Regions from separate parts of the Peribacillus sp. NPDC097224 genome, predicted to be linked through region 3. Evidence: riboswitches for the same ligand, from Rfam matches in the RefSeq annotation. Region 3 holds a riboswitch; each other region holds the start of a gene.
What was found. A riboswitch is a leader RNA that binds a small molecule or an ion and turns the genes downstream of it on or off. The one in region 3 is predicted to bind S-adenosylmethionine.
Positions count from the first base shown of each region.

Region 1 (4,202 bases), on a different contig from region 3:
TTTCCCTTGATCTTCAAGGTCACTACTGCATTTAGGGCATTCCAAATGCATTTTTCTAAGACCATTGCATAGTGGACATAAAGACATGACCATTCCTCCTGTTCGATTTATCTAGTTTAAGTATTCGTTTATTCCATCATTTTAACACATTAAAACATCCTCCCTACATGCGAGGAAGGATGCTTACCTGTTGATTATTTATTGACCATGTTAGCAGGGTCAACCCATGCTTTGAATTCATCTTCCGTTAGGAATTCAAGTTTCAACGCCGCTTCTTTCAAAGTGGAGTTGTCTTTGAATGCAGTTTTCGCAATTTTAGCCGCTTTTTCATACCCGATATGTGGGTTCAATGCCGTTACGAGCATAAGAGAACGATCAACATTTTCTTTGATCTTATCTTCATTCGCTGTAATTCCTACCGCACAGTTATCATTGAAGGAATGAATGCCATCAGTCAATAATTTAACGGTTTGCAGGAAGTTGTAAATGATGACCGGTTTGAAAACGTTCAATTCAAAGTTCCCTTGGCTTGCTGCAAAACCGATTGTAGCATCATTTCCGACAACTTGTGTCGCAATCATTGTCATTGCTTCACATTGGGTCGGATTCACTTTACCTGGCATGATGGAGCTGCCTGGCTCATTTTCAGGAATGGCGATTTCACCGATTCCGCTTCTTGGGCCACTTGCCAGCCATCTAACATCATTGGCAATCTTCATTAAATCAGCAGCCAATGCTTTAAGAGCACCGTGTGCATAAACAATTTCGTTATGGCTTGTTAAAGCATGGAACTTATTATCCGATGTGACAAATGAATGTCCTGTATCCGCTGCGATTTGTTTAGCAGAAAGTGCCGGGAATTCTTTTTTCGTATTGATTCCAGTCCCTACAGCCGTACCGCCCAATGCAAGGTTCAATAATTTTTGGCTACTTTCTTCGATCATCGCCAAATCTTTATCAAGCATTGCTTTCCAACCGGAGATTTCTTGGCCAAGAGTTAGTGGTGTCGCATCTTGAAGATGGGTACGTCCAATTTTCACGACATCCCAGAATTCTTTTTCTTTGGCTTCGAATGTGTCACGAAGCACTTTAATGGCCGGTACCAATTTTTCGGCAACTTCCATATAAGCTGCGATATGCATGGCTGTCGGGAATGTATCGTTAGAGCTTTGTGCTTTGTTAACATCATCATTCGGGTGAAGCATCTCAGTTTCGCCTTTTTCCTCTAACCATTTATTCCCTTTGTTTGCGACCACTTCATTCACGTTCATATTACTTTGTGTGCCGCTACCTGTTTGCCAGACGACAAGTGGGAAATGTTCGTCAAGCGTCCCTTCAAGGATTTCACCACAAATTTTAACGATGGCATCCTTCTTCACTTCTGAAAGATCGCCAAGTTCAAAATTCACTTTTGCTGCCGCTTGTTTTACGTAAGCAAATGCATGAACTAATTCAATCGGCATTTTTTCATAACCGATTTTGAAGTTATTACGGCTTCTTTCCGTTTGAGCACCCCAGTACTTATCAGCAGGAACTTTTACTTCCCCCATTGTATCTCGTTCGATTCTAAATTCCATGTGTTCTCCTCCTATATTCGCACTATCCACTGAGAAACAATATGTATATGTAATGAATAATGACGTTTTATATGATCCCCTATATATTGTACAAACATTATTATTGTAAAGCAAAAAAAACGGAACACAAATGACCTTTTCCTTCAGAAAAGTCCGTTTAATCTGAATCCGGTTCTATTACTCTGTTGAATTCGTAATTTTATAATGATAAACATGATACATAACATGATACATGTTCCATAATAGCTAGTCCCAAATAACCGTCTATTAGGAATGTCCTTGACAGAATCCTATATTTATAGTAAATTCAAAAGAAATTGAATAATCAAAACTCTTATCGAGAGAGGTAGAGGGAATGGCCCTATGACACCTCAGCAACCTTCATTTGTTTCAAACCAATGAAAAGGTGCTAATTCCACAAGTTTGTGTAACTTGGAAGATAAGAAGAATGACTCTATCCTACTTATTCAAGTCTTCTTCTTAAAGAAGACTTTTTTTATTTTATTTAACTAAAAGGAGCAGTGAAAAATTATGTACAAAACAGAAACCTATCTTGCTCAGCTTGGAAACCGCAGTGAAACGGCGACAGGAACGGTCAATCCGCCCGTTTACTTCTCGACGGCTTTCCGTCACGAAGGAATTGGTCAATCAACAGGATTCGACTATACACGAACAGGAAACCCTACACGCCAGCTATTGGAGCAATCGATCGCCAAACTAGAACATGGCGATCAAGGATATGCATGCAGTTCGGGAATGGCTGCCATTGCCACCATCCTTTCCTTATTCAAATCAGGGGATGCATGGATCAGTAGCGAAGATTTATATGGCGGTACATATCGTTTATTAGAGCATGGCTTTAAAAAATGGGGGCTACAATGCGAATATGTCAATACATGTTGCCTGGAGGATATTGAAAAAGCAATCACCCCTCAAACAAAGGCCATCTTTATTGAAACTCCCACAAACCCTCTTATGCAGCAAACGGACATTCCAGCCGTCGCCGCTCTTGCCAAACAATACAATTTACTATTGATTGTTGACAATACTTTTTACACGCCGATCATCCAACAGCCCCTCTTACTTGGTGCTGACATCGTGATTCACAGTGCAACGAAATATCTAGGTGGCCATAATGACGTGTTGGCCGGCTTGATTGTGGCAAAAGGCGCCGAGTTATGTGAGTCCCTTGCTTTCCACCATAATGGTATGGGTGCGGTCTTGAGCCCATTTGATTCGTGGCTGTTGATGCGCGGGATGAAAACCTTGGCACTGAGAATGGAACGTCATGAAAAGAACGCCAAGGTTATCGTTGATTATTTGACGGAACATGAAAGTGTAACGGATGTTCTCTATCCAGGTCGTGGCGGCATGATTTCATTCCGGGTCAATGATGAAGCGGTGGTCAACCCATTTCTACAGTCCCTTTCATTGATTTCATTTGCCGAAAGCCTTGGTGGCGTCGAAAGCTTCATCACGTATCCGGCGACACAGACACATGCCGATATGCCTCTTGAAGTTAGAACGGCAAATGGAGTTTGCAATCGACTCCTTCGATTCTCTGTCGGCATCGAGGACAGCGGAGATTTAATCGAAGACCTGCAGCAGGCATTTGCTCAAGTTAAAAAGGAGGCAATACGATGACAAACCAAGAATTCAGTTTTGAAACCAAATTACTACACAACCAACATAAATTCGATCCAACAACAGGTGGGGTGAGTGTTCCGATTCAGCATGCTTCCACCTTCCATCAAACCGACATTGATCAATTTGGCAAATACGATTACAGCCGGAGCGGGAATCCGACGCGAGAAGCACTGGAAGATATCATTGCGGAACTGGAAGAAGGCACGCGCGGATTCGCTTTTTCATCCGGGATGGCTGCCATTTCAACGGCTTTCCTCCTGCTTTCTGCCGGTGACCATATCGTCATCTCTGAAGATGTATACGGAGGCACATTCCGAATGGTAACAACCGTGCTGACCCGTTTTAACATCGAACATACCTTCGTGGATATGACGGATCTTGAAAGTGTAAAAGCGGCCATCCAGCCAAATACGCGAGCAATCTATATTGAAACGCCTTCCAATCCCTTGCTTAAAGTAACCGATATTAAAGCGGTATGTGATATCGCCAAAAGCATTGGCGCATTAAGCTTTGTAGACAATACATTCCTGACACCTGCCCTGCAAAGACCGTTAAACCTCGGGGCCGATATTGTCCTGCACAGTGCAACAAAATTTTTGTCTGGACATAGTGATGTCGTAGCAGGCCTTGCCGTCGTAAAAGACCCGGACCTTGCCGATAGACTTGGTTCCCTCCAAAACTCTTTTGGAGCGGTGCTCGGTGTTCAGGATGCCTGGCTTGTGATGAGAGGTCTGAAAACCCTATCCGTCCGGATGGAGCACTCTCAAAAAGGTGCTGAGAGAATTGCGGAATATTTAAAACAGCAACCGTTAGTGAAAAACGTGTATTACCCTGGTCTTTCCGACCACCCACAACACGGCATCCAGGGAAATCAAGCCAGGGGAGCGGGAGCTGTTCTATCATTCGAATTGGAAAGCGAAGAAATTTTCCGCTCGTTCGTAAACCATGTCGAGTTACCCGTGTTTGCTGTAAGCCTCG
Region 1 is NZ_JBIWDK010000003.1:213,530-217,731, reverse strand. It holds gene ACIQXR_RS07735 (hypothetical protein) at 1-87, opposite strand, end outside; gene fumC (class II fumarate hydratase) at 195-1,577, opposite strand; SAM riboswitch class I at 1,909-2,023, shown strand; gene ACIQXR_RS07725 (methionine biosynthesis PLP-dependent protein) at 2,109-3,221, shown strand; gene metC (cystathionine beta-lyase) at 3,218-4,202, shown strand, end outside.
Region 1: another riboswitch for S-adenosylmethionine. It lies ahead of ACIQXR_RS07725 (methionine biosynthesis PLP-dependent protein); the one in region 3 lies ahead of ACIQXR_RS02740 (bifunctional homocysteine S-methyltransferase/methylenetetrahydrofolate reductase).

Region 2 (4,202 bases), on a different contig from region 3:
TACTTCCACAAGCGTCTTGATTTCTTCTTTGTCTTCGTCACCTTTATTAACAGCGATCACGTTCACATATGGTGATTCAGAATCTTCTATTGCAATGGAATCTTTAAGTGGATTCAAGCCAGCGTCGATTGCATAGTTAGAGTTGATTAGGACCGCATCTCCTTCGCCGCTTTCATAGATCTTCGGAAGTAATGCCGCTTCATAATCTGCATCGAATTTAATGTTCTTCTTATTCTCGACAATATCTTTTACTGTAGCTGTCGTTTTATCAATGCCTTCTTTAAGAGTAATCAGGCCATTCTTTTCTAAAAGTGATAAGGCACGTCCATGGTCTGCAACAGAGCTGCTTAAAATGATTGTTGCTCCTTCTGGAAGCTTATCAATGCTTTTATATTTTTGTGAATACAAAGCAATTGGTTCAATATGGATGCCGCCTGCATTAACAAAATCATATCCATTTTCCTTAATTTGAGATTCTAAATAAGGAATGTGCTGGAAGTAGTTCGCGTCCAGTTCTTTATTGTTCAAAGCCTTGTTTGGCAAGATATAGTCTTGGAATGTTTCCACTTCCAATTCAATGCCTTTTTCTTTAAGAAGAGGAATCGCTTTTTCAAGAATCTCTGCATGTGGTACATTCGATGCACCCACCACTAACTTCTTCGTATCATCGCCACTACCTGTATCTTTCTCTTTATCCGTTCCGCAAGCCGCCAATGCAATTGATAAAACTAGAACGAATGCAAACCCTAAAAACTTTTTCATCCTTTTCATCTCCCCTTATCTTTTATCCAATTTAGAAGTAATCACATCACCGATAATCTGTATGATGAAGACAATAATTAATATGACAATCGTCGCTACCAGGGTAACGTCGTTGTGATTCCGTTGATAACCGTCCAGATAGGCTAAGTTACCCAATCCACCAGCCCCGATGACACCTGCCATTGCCGTGTATCCAACCAATGCAATCGATGTTACCGTGATGCCTGATATAAGGGCCGGCATCGATTCTGGAAGGAGGACCTTATAAATGATGGTGCTGGTTTTGGCTCCCATTGATTTAGCCGCTTCAATCACGCCTTTATCAATCTCACGAAGGCCGATTTCGACCATCCGCGCATAAAACGGTGCTGCACCGATAATGAGTGCTGGTAATGCCGCATTCTCACCAATCATGCTACCGACAAGTAATTTGGTGAACGGAATTAATAATACAATCAAGATAAGGAATGGAATCGAACGGAAAATATTGACGAAAGCACTTAACACACCGTTAACGCCCCGATTTTCCCACATATTCCCCTTGCCTGTTAAAAACAGAAGCAACCCCAATAGTATCCCTATAAAAAAGGTCGCTACAACTGAAATACTTGTCATATACAGCGTTTCTTTCGTCGCTTCTATGATGTCTTCCCAATCTACATTCGGCAATAATTCTTCAAGCATGAGTAATCACCTCCACGCCTACCTGCTGTGCTTTTATGAATTCGATTGCGCGGAGCATTTCATCTTCACTGCCATCAAGGTGGATGAACAATGTTCCATATGAGCCGCTTCTCGTTTGTGATATCTTCCCCTGGACAATGTTCACATCCAACTCAAAATTACGTACCAATTTTGTGATCAACGGGCTTTCTGCATGATCCCCCACGAATGTCAGTTGAATCACTTTTCCTGCTGGATACCGTTCAAACAAATGCTCCATCGTTTCTTTTGTCTCTTCTGGTTCCGTCACCTGCTGAACAAAACGCTTAGTCATCTGTTCTTTAGGGTTTCTGAATACTTCCAGGACAGCTCCCTGTTCGACTACCCGTCCACTTTCCATCACAGCCACTCGATTGCAAATCTTCCGAATGACATGCATCTCATGTGTAATCAAGACAATGGTTAAACCAAGGCGTTGATTTATATCCACAAGCAATTCCAGGATGGAATCGGTTGTCTGGGGATCTAGAGCGGACGTGGCCTCATCACACAAAAGCACTTTCGGGTTATTGGCAAGAGCCCTCGCTATTCCCACCCTTTGCTTTTGTCCACCACTTAGCTGCGATGGATACGCTTTTTCTCTTCCTTCCAATCCAACTAACTTAATGAGTTCATTGACGCGCTTGATGCGTTCTTGCTTGGAGATGCCCGCAATTTCCAAAGGAAAGGATATATTTTCTTGAACGGTCCTTGACCATAAGAGATTAAAATGCTGAAAAATCATGCTAATCTCTTGACGGGCTTTACGAAGCTTAGACCCTTTAATTGTTGAAACTTCATTTCCCGCAACGTTCACGGAGCCCTCAGTAGGCCGTTCCAACCCATTCAGCATACGTATGAGCGTACTCTTGCCAGCCCCACTGTATCCGATGACTCCGAAAATCTCACCTTTATTTATTTCTAAATTCACACTATTCACGGCATGAATCGTTTCGCTATTTCCTTTTCCTGTTCGAAAAAGTTTACTGACGTTTGACAATGTAATCATGTATGCTCACCTCTTTATCCAATTAAGCCTATGAATTTAGTCGATTTATTTTTATGGCCTCCTGATGAATCTATCCTCTATGATTCAAAGAAAATAGAAAAAGCCCTTCTGCATGAGCAGAAAGGCAGGGAAAAGCAGGCCTTCCTCTCATCTCCCAAAGCCTCTACGCTTTGTGTGAATTGGCACCTTTCCAAGGAAAATCCTTGTCGGTTGCCGGGTTTCAACGGGCACATCCCTCCACCTCTCTTGATAAGAGCTATATATGGACTATTCTTTTTTGTCTTAACATTCACTTTACTATGTCTGAAATTTTAACACAGATAAAAAAGGAGTGCAATGTAAAATCCTAGGGTGTACCTGTTTCTCCATTAAACTCTTTGAGAATTCACTGACACGATATTCGTCGCTTTTTCAATCGCTTGCTCTAGATCTTCAAGTAAATCGTCTACATTTTCAATACCGATTGAAAGGCGAACCTGGTCGGCACTGACACCGGCCTTGACCAGTCCTGCATCATTCAATTGCTGGTGAGTTGTACTTGCTGGGTGGATGATTAGGCTTTTAGCATCCCCGACATTGGCGACATGCGACCATAACTCAACCGAATTGATGAGTGTGGAACCTGCTTCACGTCCACCCTTAATTCCAAACGTCACCACAGATCCGGCTCCCTTAGGCAAGTATTTATCCGCTAGGGCTTTATCGGGATGATCATCGTTACCCGGATAAGAAACCCATGAGACTGCCGGATGATTCTCCAAGTATTGAATGACCGTCCTCGTATTCAACAGGTGTTCCTTCATCCTGACATGGAGCGTTTCCAGGCCAAGCGTGAACTGGAATGCACTTTGAGCACTTAACGTCGGTCCCAAATCCCGAAGCAATTGCACACGCGCTTTCGTGATAAAGGCAGCAGGCCCTACCGCTTCGGAATAGACAAGTCCATCGTAACTAGGGTCAGGTTCCGTAAAGCCTGGATAATTAGGCGAATTCCAATCGAATTTACCACCGTCGATGATGACTCCCCCTAATGTCGTACCATTACCCAATAGCCACTTTGTAGCTGAATGGATGACAATATCCGCCCCAAAGTCTATTGGTCGGCACAGATACGGCGTTGCGAAAGTGTTATCAATAATAAGAGGTATCCCTGCTTCGTGGGCTATTTCCGCCACTGCTTCGATATCAAGAACCCTTAAGCTTGGGTTGCCGATTGTTTCGGCAAATATGGCCTTCGTTCGTGGAGTGATTGCCCGTTTGAAATTTTCCGGATCATCAGGTGAGACGAATTTCACTTTGATTCCGTATTTAGGGAGTGTATTTTCAAATAAATTATAGGTCCCGCCGTACAGTGTTGAAGCAGAAACGATTTCATCCCCCATACCAGCGATATTAAGGATGGAAAGGGATATAGCGGCCATGCCGCTTGCAACTGCCAATCCACCGATTCCCCCTTCTAACAGGGCCATTCTTTCTTCAAAGACACTGACAGTGGGATTGTGAAGCCTCGTATAGATATAGCCATTCTCTTTTAATCCAAACAGATTCGCTGCATGATCTGTATCTTTGAACAAATAAGCATTACTTTGATAAATGGGCACGGCGCGGGCACCCGTTTCGTCGACTTTTAAACCGCCATGCACACTCAACGTCTCAAAGCGGTAATTTTTTTCTGTCATTATATTCTCCCCTTCTTCCATTGTTTTAGTAGGGATTAAAGCGATATTGC
Region 2 is NZ_JBIWDK010000002.1:159,185-163,386, forward strand. It holds gene ACIQXR_RS04365 (MetQ/NlpA family ABC transporter substrate-binding protein) at 1-762, opposite strand, end outside; gene ACIQXR_RS04370 (methionine ABC transporter permease) at 778-1,446, opposite strand; gene ACIQXR_RS04375 (methionine ABC transporter ATP-binding protein) at 1,439-2,473, opposite strand; SAM riboswitch class I at 2,618-2,729, opposite strand; gene ACIQXR_RS04380 (O-acetylhomoserine aminocarboxypropyltransferase/cysteine synthase family protein) at 2,842-4,152, opposite strand.
Region 2: another riboswitch for S-adenosylmethionine. It lies ahead of ACIQXR_RS04375 (methionine ABC transporter ATP-binding protein); the one in region 3 lies ahead of ACIQXR_RS02740 (bifunctional homocysteine S-methyltransferase/methylenetetrahydrofolate reductase).

Region 3 (4,202 bases):
GGCCTTATACAGAAGAAAACAGCTTGCTTTATACTTAATAATCACTTCAGCAATGGGTGGGGTATTTAATTGGGGGCTAAAATATCTTTTTCAAAGGGAAAGACCCGATATCGCTCCATTATTATCCGTTTCAGGATATAGTTTTCCTAGTGGTCACTCTATGGCTTCGGTTATCGTTTACGGAAGCATTGCAGTTGTATGTTTACGAATCGTCAAAAGTAAATATATGAACGGCATTATATGGTTTTTGGCTTTTTTGGCTTCATTGGTCATTGGATGGAGCCGCATTTATCTAGGGGTGCATTACCCGAGCGATGTTGTGGCAGGTTTTGTTGCCGGAGCTGCTTGGCTAACGATATCGGCATGGCTGTTACGATACCTGGAATATAAGGGGCGAAAAAATAGAAGCTAAGGGGAAAATGAAGGCATAAGAAAATCACCAAAATTATCAAAAAAGTGGTGTACTGTGAGGAAAGTAATGATCGTACCTATAAATTTTCATTAAAAGAAGGTCTCTTGTTCAATTTGGTAGCTACCTGTTAGGTATAAATAATTAGTAAGGATCTACTGTTTTCCACCCTTTTTAAAAGGAGACAAAAAAATTCGCCCCCTAAAGAGCGACAATGAGGAAATTAATCGTGAATCAACATATAGGCGACGGATTGTCTTTTTCGACTATATATTGTGTTCATATTCTATCATAATTAATTTGGAAATAGCAACTAAATTACTAAAACAAAGGGATTATTTTTATATCATTCTCTTTTCACATCGAATTTTATCCTAGTAAAGAGGTTATTGCTTTTGTTTGGTATAATCAAATAATTGAATAGATTGAATATAAAGAATGTTTCTTTATTGCAATCTGGAAATTTAAAAGAAATGGAAGATGTCCAATGGAAAATCGTAAAATCATGTCTCTTCAAATTGGGATGCCAAAAGAGGAGGAGCTTTCGGGGGTAAAGATCAAAACGGCAATGGATAAGAAGGCCATCGACTATATCACCGTAACAAAATCAGGGATTGATGGGGATGGAGTGGGTAACAGAAAGTTCCATGGAGGGCCTGACCGTGCTCTATGTTTTTATCCCTTTGAGCATTATGATTTATGGAATCGAACATTCAATAAGCAGCTTTCCATCCCTGCATTTGGGGAGAATTTGACGATTGCTGGAATGACTGAACGTCAAACGTTTATAGGCGATATCTATCGCATTGGCGGGACCGTTATTCAGATTACACAGGGGCGTATTCCTTGCTCGACCATCTCCCACTTTAACAAAGAGCCAGAGTTTTTGAAATTGGTGATGGACACTAATCTAACTGGCTATTTTGCTAGGGTTATACAAGAAGGGGTAATTGGCCAACAAGATGATATCGTGTTATTGGATCGGCTTCAAGATAAGGTTACGGTACTTTATGCAACGGATGTCATCCTTCATAAGCGTGATGGGGAGGAGGGGGCAATGTCCTTGCTTTCCATTGAATCCTTGTCGGAAGAATGGGGAGCCTTGCTTTCTAAAAGGATGTATCGTTAAAAAGTCTGAAGAAAATGAAAAAATGATAAATATACTCTTGAAATTATCAGATGATTCATGTAAATTAAATATAAATAAATTTTGAAATGTTTAGAAAATTAAACTTAATAAATCTTATCGAGAGAGGTGAAGGGACTGGCCCGATGAAACCTCAGCAACCAGCCTAGGCAAAGGTGCTAAATCCAGCAAGCAGAGCTTGATAGATGAGGAGAATGTTTCGAAAAAAGCCTTCTTCTTTGAGAAGGTTTTTTTTCTTTACTCTCACACTCATAGAAACCGACAAAAACCATAGTGTTTTTAAGAGAGGGTGTACTAATTGGATTTTCGTAGTGAATTGAAGGAAAGAATGCTAGTTGGAGACGGCGCGATGGGTACGTTGTTGTACTCCTATGGAATCGATCAATGTTATGAGGAAATAAATTGCACCAATCCTGATAAAATTGAGTCTATACATAGGGCCTATTTAGAAGCGGGTGCAGATATTCTGCAAACCAATACATATGGTGCCAATTTCAATAAATTGAAACGGTATGGGCTGGAGGAAGAAGTCAGTCGGATCAATCGCCAAGGAGTCAGCCTTGCTAAACAAGTAGCGAAAGGGAAGGCTTATGTTTTTGGTACAATTGGGGCCCAGCGTAGTATACGTAAATCGGATTTAAGTATAGAAGAAATAAAACGGGGTTTTCGAGAACAATTATACAGTTTGCTCCTGGAAGATCCCGATGGAATTCTTCTTGAAACATTCTATGATTTTGAAGAGCTTGAAACGGTGCTTCAAATTGCTAAAAAGGAAACGGACCTGCCGATTATTGCAAATGTATCGATGCATGAACTTGGAAATCTTCAAAATGGATTTCATTTGAATGAAGCTTTTCAAAAGCTAGAGTACCTAGGTGCAGATGTCGTTGGGGTGAATTGCCGTCTGGGCCCCCATCATATGATAAGGGCACTGGAAGAAGTGAAATTGCCTATGCAGGCGTCGATTGCCATCTATCCTAATGCAAGTCTTCCAGATTATGTGGATGGGAGACTGGTCTATAAAGCGGAACCAGAATATTTCGGTTCAAGTGCACTCGAATTACGAAAACAAGGAGCAACCATTATAGGGGGTTGCTGTGGTACGACACCACTACATATACAAGCTGTGAACGAAATGATTGGCACTTTAGCGCCAGTCAAGGAAAAAATTACGAAAGCTCGACATATAGAAATTATTGAAGTGAATAACCAAAAACAAGAATTAGCTCTTCATGAAAAGGCAAAAACGGATAGAACGATCCTAGTTGAGCTTGATCCACCGAAAAAGTTAGGAATCGAAACGTTTATGGCAGGAGCTGAAGCCTTGAAAAAAGCTGGGGTGGATTCCATTACTTTAGCTGATAATTCACTTGCTTCACCAAGGATATCGAATTCGACCTTAGCCAATTTATTAAAGGCTGAATTAGGGGTGAATCCGATGGTCCATATTACGTGCAGGGACCGAAATCTTATTGGGTTGCAATCCCATTTAATGGGATTGCATACGGTCGGGCTGGATGAAGTTTTAGTTATCACTGGGGATCCTTCTAAGATTGGTGATTTCCCGGGGGCAACGTCTGTCTATGATTTATCTTCATTCGATTTGATAAGTCTGGTTAAGCAATTCAATGAGGGCTACTCCTATTCCGGACAAAGTCTAGGGAAACGGGCTAATTTCAAGATTTCCGCAGCTTTTAATCCAAATGTGAAATATCTCGATAAGGCTGTTCAGAGAATGGAAAAGAAAATCGCTTGCGGTGCTCATTCGTTTTTGACACAGCCAGTTTATTCAGTAGAACAAATAGAAGAAGTCTATCAGGCGACAAAACATTTGGAAACACCGATTTTCATGGGGATAATGCCCCTTACCAGTACGAGGAATGCCGAATTCATCCATAATGAAATACCGGGGATTAAATTACCTGACAGTGTACGGAAAGCAATGGCCTCAGCGGGAGCTGATCCAGTAAAATCAAGGATTGAAGCTATAAATATAGCAAGGGAATTGGTAGACGCAGCCCAAGAGAGGTTCAAGGGAATTTACTTAATAACGCCTTTCTTACGCTATGAAATGACAGCGGAACTTACTACATATATTAAGGATCATGATCGTAAACAAACATCTGAGGTGGCAGGACATGAGTAAAAGGGAAATTAACGTGCAATTACAATCAAAGATTCTTCTTCTTGATGGAGCAATGGGCACCATGATTCAAGCTGAAGATTTAACGGCCGAGGATTTCGGTGGAGAACAATACGAAGGGTGTAATGAGTATTTATCGTTAACCCGTCCTGAAATCATTCAAACCATCCATGAAAAATATTTAGCGGCAGGTGCCGATATTATAGAGACTAATACCTTTGGTGCCACAAGCTTAGTGCTGGAAGAATATCAATTAAGCACGCTTGCATATGAACTTAATAAAGTATCGGCAGAGCTTGCCGTAAAAGCATGTGAAAAATATTCAAGTGATAATTGGCCCAGGTATGTAGCGGGTTCCATGGGACCAACGACAAAAACTTTATCTGTTACAGGTGGAACGACTTTCGATATATTGACCGATTCATATGAAGAACAGGCACTTGGCCTTATAGACGGTGGGGTAGACTTATTACTCGTGGAAACCTGTCAAGATATGCTCAATG
Region 3 is NZ_JBIWDK010000001.1:534,129-538,330, forward strand. It holds gene ACIQXR_RS02730 (phosphatase PAP2 family protein) at 1-412, shown strand, start outside; gene ACIQXR_RS02735 (MOSC domain-containing protein) at 897-1,538, shown strand; SAM riboswitch class I at 1,650-1,748, shown strand; gene ACIQXR_RS02740 (bifunctional homocysteine S-methyltransferase/methylenetetrahydrofolate reductase) at 1,855-3,702, shown strand; gene metH (methionine synthase) at 3,695-4,202, shown strand, end outside.

Region 4 (4,202 bases), on a different contig from region 3:
TGTCACGGAAATTGCGCGTTCCTTCTTTGAAGCGCAAAAGGATTGGAATAGCGCGATAGTTTTAGCGGCCAACGAAAGTATCCGTACGGAGTCAATGGCTTGGTTCGATGTTTTGAAAACATACATCCAGCAGGGCGTTGCACAATCGACGGCTCCGGATTATTTCGCGAACGTGCTTAGATCCTTATATAATCTTGACCAAGATCGTTTTGAGAAAATGACGGTAGCCCTTTGGAAGAACTATAAATATACGGATTCTTACTTTGAATGGCTTAAGGTCATCAATAAATTGATCGATGAAATCGAATTGAACAACGGGGATGTTTGGGATGAGCTTTCCGTCTATTATCGCGATGCCTATGCAGGATTACTAGAAGGTACGCATTTAGTCAAAGAGTTAAGTCCTGTCGTACCAAGACTGTTGGAAAATTGGTTAAAAATCGCTGAAGGGGAGATTTCGTTATTTGCAGCGGCATCTGTCCTTTCCTGGAATGAGATTTTCCCAGATACAGTGAGCGCACTTGTTGTTCAAGATGCAGAAAGTCTGTTAGCGAAATCCCCTAGATTGGGAGGCGGTCTCGAAGCAGGCGAAAAACTGATTCACTCCATCATTCAATGGGCAGAGAGCAATGATCTATTAGTCGGCAATAAGCTGAAATGGATGGTTGAGGGAATTAAGGATATGAGCAATTTCAATCTGCTTCTTGTTGGAAGTGCAGGAAATGGCAAGACATCCTTCATTCAATCGATAGCGGGTGAAAGCATTGCAGCGGAAGACCATTCATCTCTTGTGAGCGTTAAAGATGGCGATGACCTGGAAATCTATGAAATTACCGATACAGATCGTAAAATGGTCGAAGAGTTAACGGAGTTGGATGAAACGCGTCGTCAACGCGGAACGATTGTCGATGTGACACTCATCAGTGATTATTTGAGAAATAATCGCCTGCGTCTACTGGATACTCCAGGATTTAATGGAGAGAAAAGCGTAGACCCTGACTTCCAAAATTACTTACTGGAGAGCGATGGAGTGATGTTCGTTCTGGATGCACGGGCACCTTTCACGGGCAGTGAACGTGATTTGCTATTGGAAATGCAACAAATGGCCCCTAAACTTCCTATTCATTTCTTGCTGAATAAAATGGATACCATCTATAGTGATCAAGTGGCAGTCAGGATGGAAGATGAAACATGGGATAAGGTGAATGCTTATTTCCCGAACGCGAAGGTATTTGCTTTCTCCAAGCTTTATGACAGCAAACAGCAACTGCAGGATCTAGCCGTCTTCCTTCACGCAAACTATCAAGATAGCAATTGGAAGGAAATGAGGGCGGAGAAGCTCCTTGCCTTCACGCGTAAAACTTTATCCTATCTATTAGAAAAACGGGCAGCGAATGAACGGAAATGCGAGCATTCGATTTCTTGGAATGAACAGATGGAAGTGAAGTTGAATGGCGCTACGAATCAGTTGACTGATTTGGAAAAAGAAAAAACCGAAAACATTACAAGATCTTATCGCTTATTAAAAGAAGAAGTGAAAAAACAGCTTTCCACACGAATTCCTGAATTACTGCGTGATTGCTCTAAAACATTATCTGAGAATAGTGACTTTAGCCAAGTGCATATACAGTTGAATCAGGAAATGAACGATCGGATCCAGGCATTTATATCCGATAAAATCATGCCGCAGTATTTCCGCTCGCTTCAAGACTGGATTGCTACATCTGAGTTAGAATTCACGCAAAGCCAACAGTTCATGGATGAGATGAGCGCAGGCTTCAATGAGCTATACAAAGAAGAACGTATTGTACTGGCCGGGGACTTCCGGGTCTTGGATGACTGGCGCCGTGATGCGGACCGGATGACAAGCAGCATCCGAATAGAAAATGTAAACATATTACTAAGAAGGACCCCATCTCAGTTGATTCTTAAGGGAGCCGGGAAGCTATTTGGTGCGATTCCGCAAAATAAAGCGAATATGTACAATCGATATAAGAAGTTCTTGGAAAATGAAGACTTCCAGGATGTTGCCGATATGATCAGTGACAGATTCCTTACTCAGTTTGGATTGTTCGAAAAATCCTTGGAACGTGACATATCCCTGTTCTACCGCAGTCCATTTGCCATCCTTGAAAAAAATATCGAACAGACGAAAGCCGAAATCAAAGAACAGCAGGCTACATTGGAACATATGAGACAAAATCCTGAAGTCTACCGTGATCCGATTACCCTGTTCGAAGTGAAACTGCGCCAATTCGAACGCCTTGAAAAAATCGAGAAAAGACGCCTGGCGAAACTGCAAGGAAAATAAAACATTTAAAATATTCTAAAAACTATTGACTTAATGACTATATCCCTATAAAGTGGTACTTACCATAACGAAACGTAACACATTATATTCTCTTATCAAGAGTGGCGGAGGGACTGGCCCTACGATGCCCAGCAACCGTTCCAATTAGGAATTGGTGCTAAATCCTGCAAAACAGAAATGTTTTGACAGATAAGAGAGGGATAAGTCTGCAAACCAGCTGATTAAACCTCTCTATTTTAGAGAGGTTTTTATTTTGTGTTTATGCCGAGCTAACAGATAAGAATAATGTAAAAAATAGGGGGAATTAAAATGGGAAAATCAATTTTAAAAGGAGCTTTCGTTTCAGTCATCGCTTCGGCGTTGCTTTTGACGGGGTGTTCTTCGGGACAAAGTACAGGGGAAGCGAAAAAAGAGGAAAAGGTATCTTTTGAAAATGTTCCAGAGCGATTTGCGAAAGGCGAGGGAGCTAAAATTAAAGTCATTCGTAAAATTGGCGGCGATGATCACACGGCCCAATACTTAGCAGGGGCGCAAGAAGAAGGAGAAGCACTTGGCTTCCAAGTAGATACTTTTACGGCCAATGGCGATACGGCTAAATTCCATGACGCCATCGCTCAGGCTCTGGAGGAAGACTATGATGGCTATATCATTTCCCATGGTGATGATGCAGCGACAGTGAATGACGTACAAAAGTTGGTTGATGCAGGGAAAAGCGTAGTCACATTCGATTCCATCGGCGATTTAACGAAAATTGATGGGGTAACAGTAACCTCACAAGATGACGAAGCATTGGCAACTCTTGCTTTTGACAAATTGATTGAAGAGCAAAAAGGCGAAGCGAACATTGCATACCTTTGGGTAGATGGTTTCCCTCCTATGGTGAGAAGAAATGCCGTGTATCAAGAAAAGCTGAAAGAAAATCCTGGCATTCATGAAATTGAAAGATTCGGAGTGGCATCTTCAGATACTTCGGTCCAGACGCAAAATGCCGTCTCAGCGATGTTGAACAAGTATCCAAAAGGTAAAATAGACGCAATTTTCGCAACCTGGGATGCATTCGCTATCGGAGCAGCTCGTGCGATAAAAGAAGCGGGGCGCGATGAAGTGAAAATCTATGGTATTGACGTGTCCAATGCCGACCTTCAGGAGATTCAAACAAAAGGAAGCTCATGGTCGTATACCGCAGCGGTTGATCCGAAGTTGATTGGTGCAGTGAATATGAGACTGCTAGCGAAAAAACTAGCGGGGGAAGAAACGCCGCAAACCTATGATTTAGAAGCATCATTGATATCTCAAAAACAGCTTCAATCATCGAAGGACGCTGTCAATATGACCAATCTATCCGGCATTGTTCAAGGCTGGGGAGTATCAACGGAATTTGAAGAAGACTGGATGAAAGTATTGAAAGAACATTATAAGAAGTAACGATCAGAATCAGTAGACACTCTCTTTCAAGTTGAAGAGAGTGTCTGTTTAATGGGAGGGATTGGACATGGGCATTCAACTAGAAATGAAACAAATATCGATTGAGTTTCCAGGTGTAAAAGCGCTTAGTGAAGTTGATTTTTCAGTACAGTCGGGAACAGCACATGCATTGGTCGGCGCAAATGGAGCAGGGAAATCGACGCTAATGAAAGTCTTATCAGGAGCTCATGTCCATTATACCGGCGACATTTTTCTAAATGGCCAGGTACAGGATATCCGTTCGCCAAAGTCGGCACAGGAAGCTGGCATTCAAATTGTGTATCAGGAAGTGGATACGGCCCTCATTCCTTATTTAACGGTTGCGGAGAACGTGATGCTGAATGAATCCGTACAGAACATGGGGAGAAAACAAATCATCAAGTGGAAGGAATTACATAGAAAAGCGACGGAAATCTTGGAAGAAATG
Region 4 is NZ_JBIWDK010000004.1:263,167-267,368, reverse strand. It holds gene ACIQXR_RS10740 (GTP-binding protein) at 1-2,311, shown strand, start outside; SAM riboswitch class I at 2,401-2,507, shown strand; gene ACIQXR_RS10735 (sugar ABC transporter substrate-binding protein) at 2,621-3,736, shown strand; gene ACIQXR_RS10730 (sugar ABC transporter ATP-binding protein) at 3,804-4,202, shown strand, end outside.
Region 4: another riboswitch for S-adenosylmethionine. It lies ahead of ACIQXR_RS10735 (sugar ABC transporter substrate-binding protein); the one in region 3 lies ahead of ACIQXR_RS02740 (bifunctional homocysteine S-methyltransferase/methylenetetrahydrofolate reductase).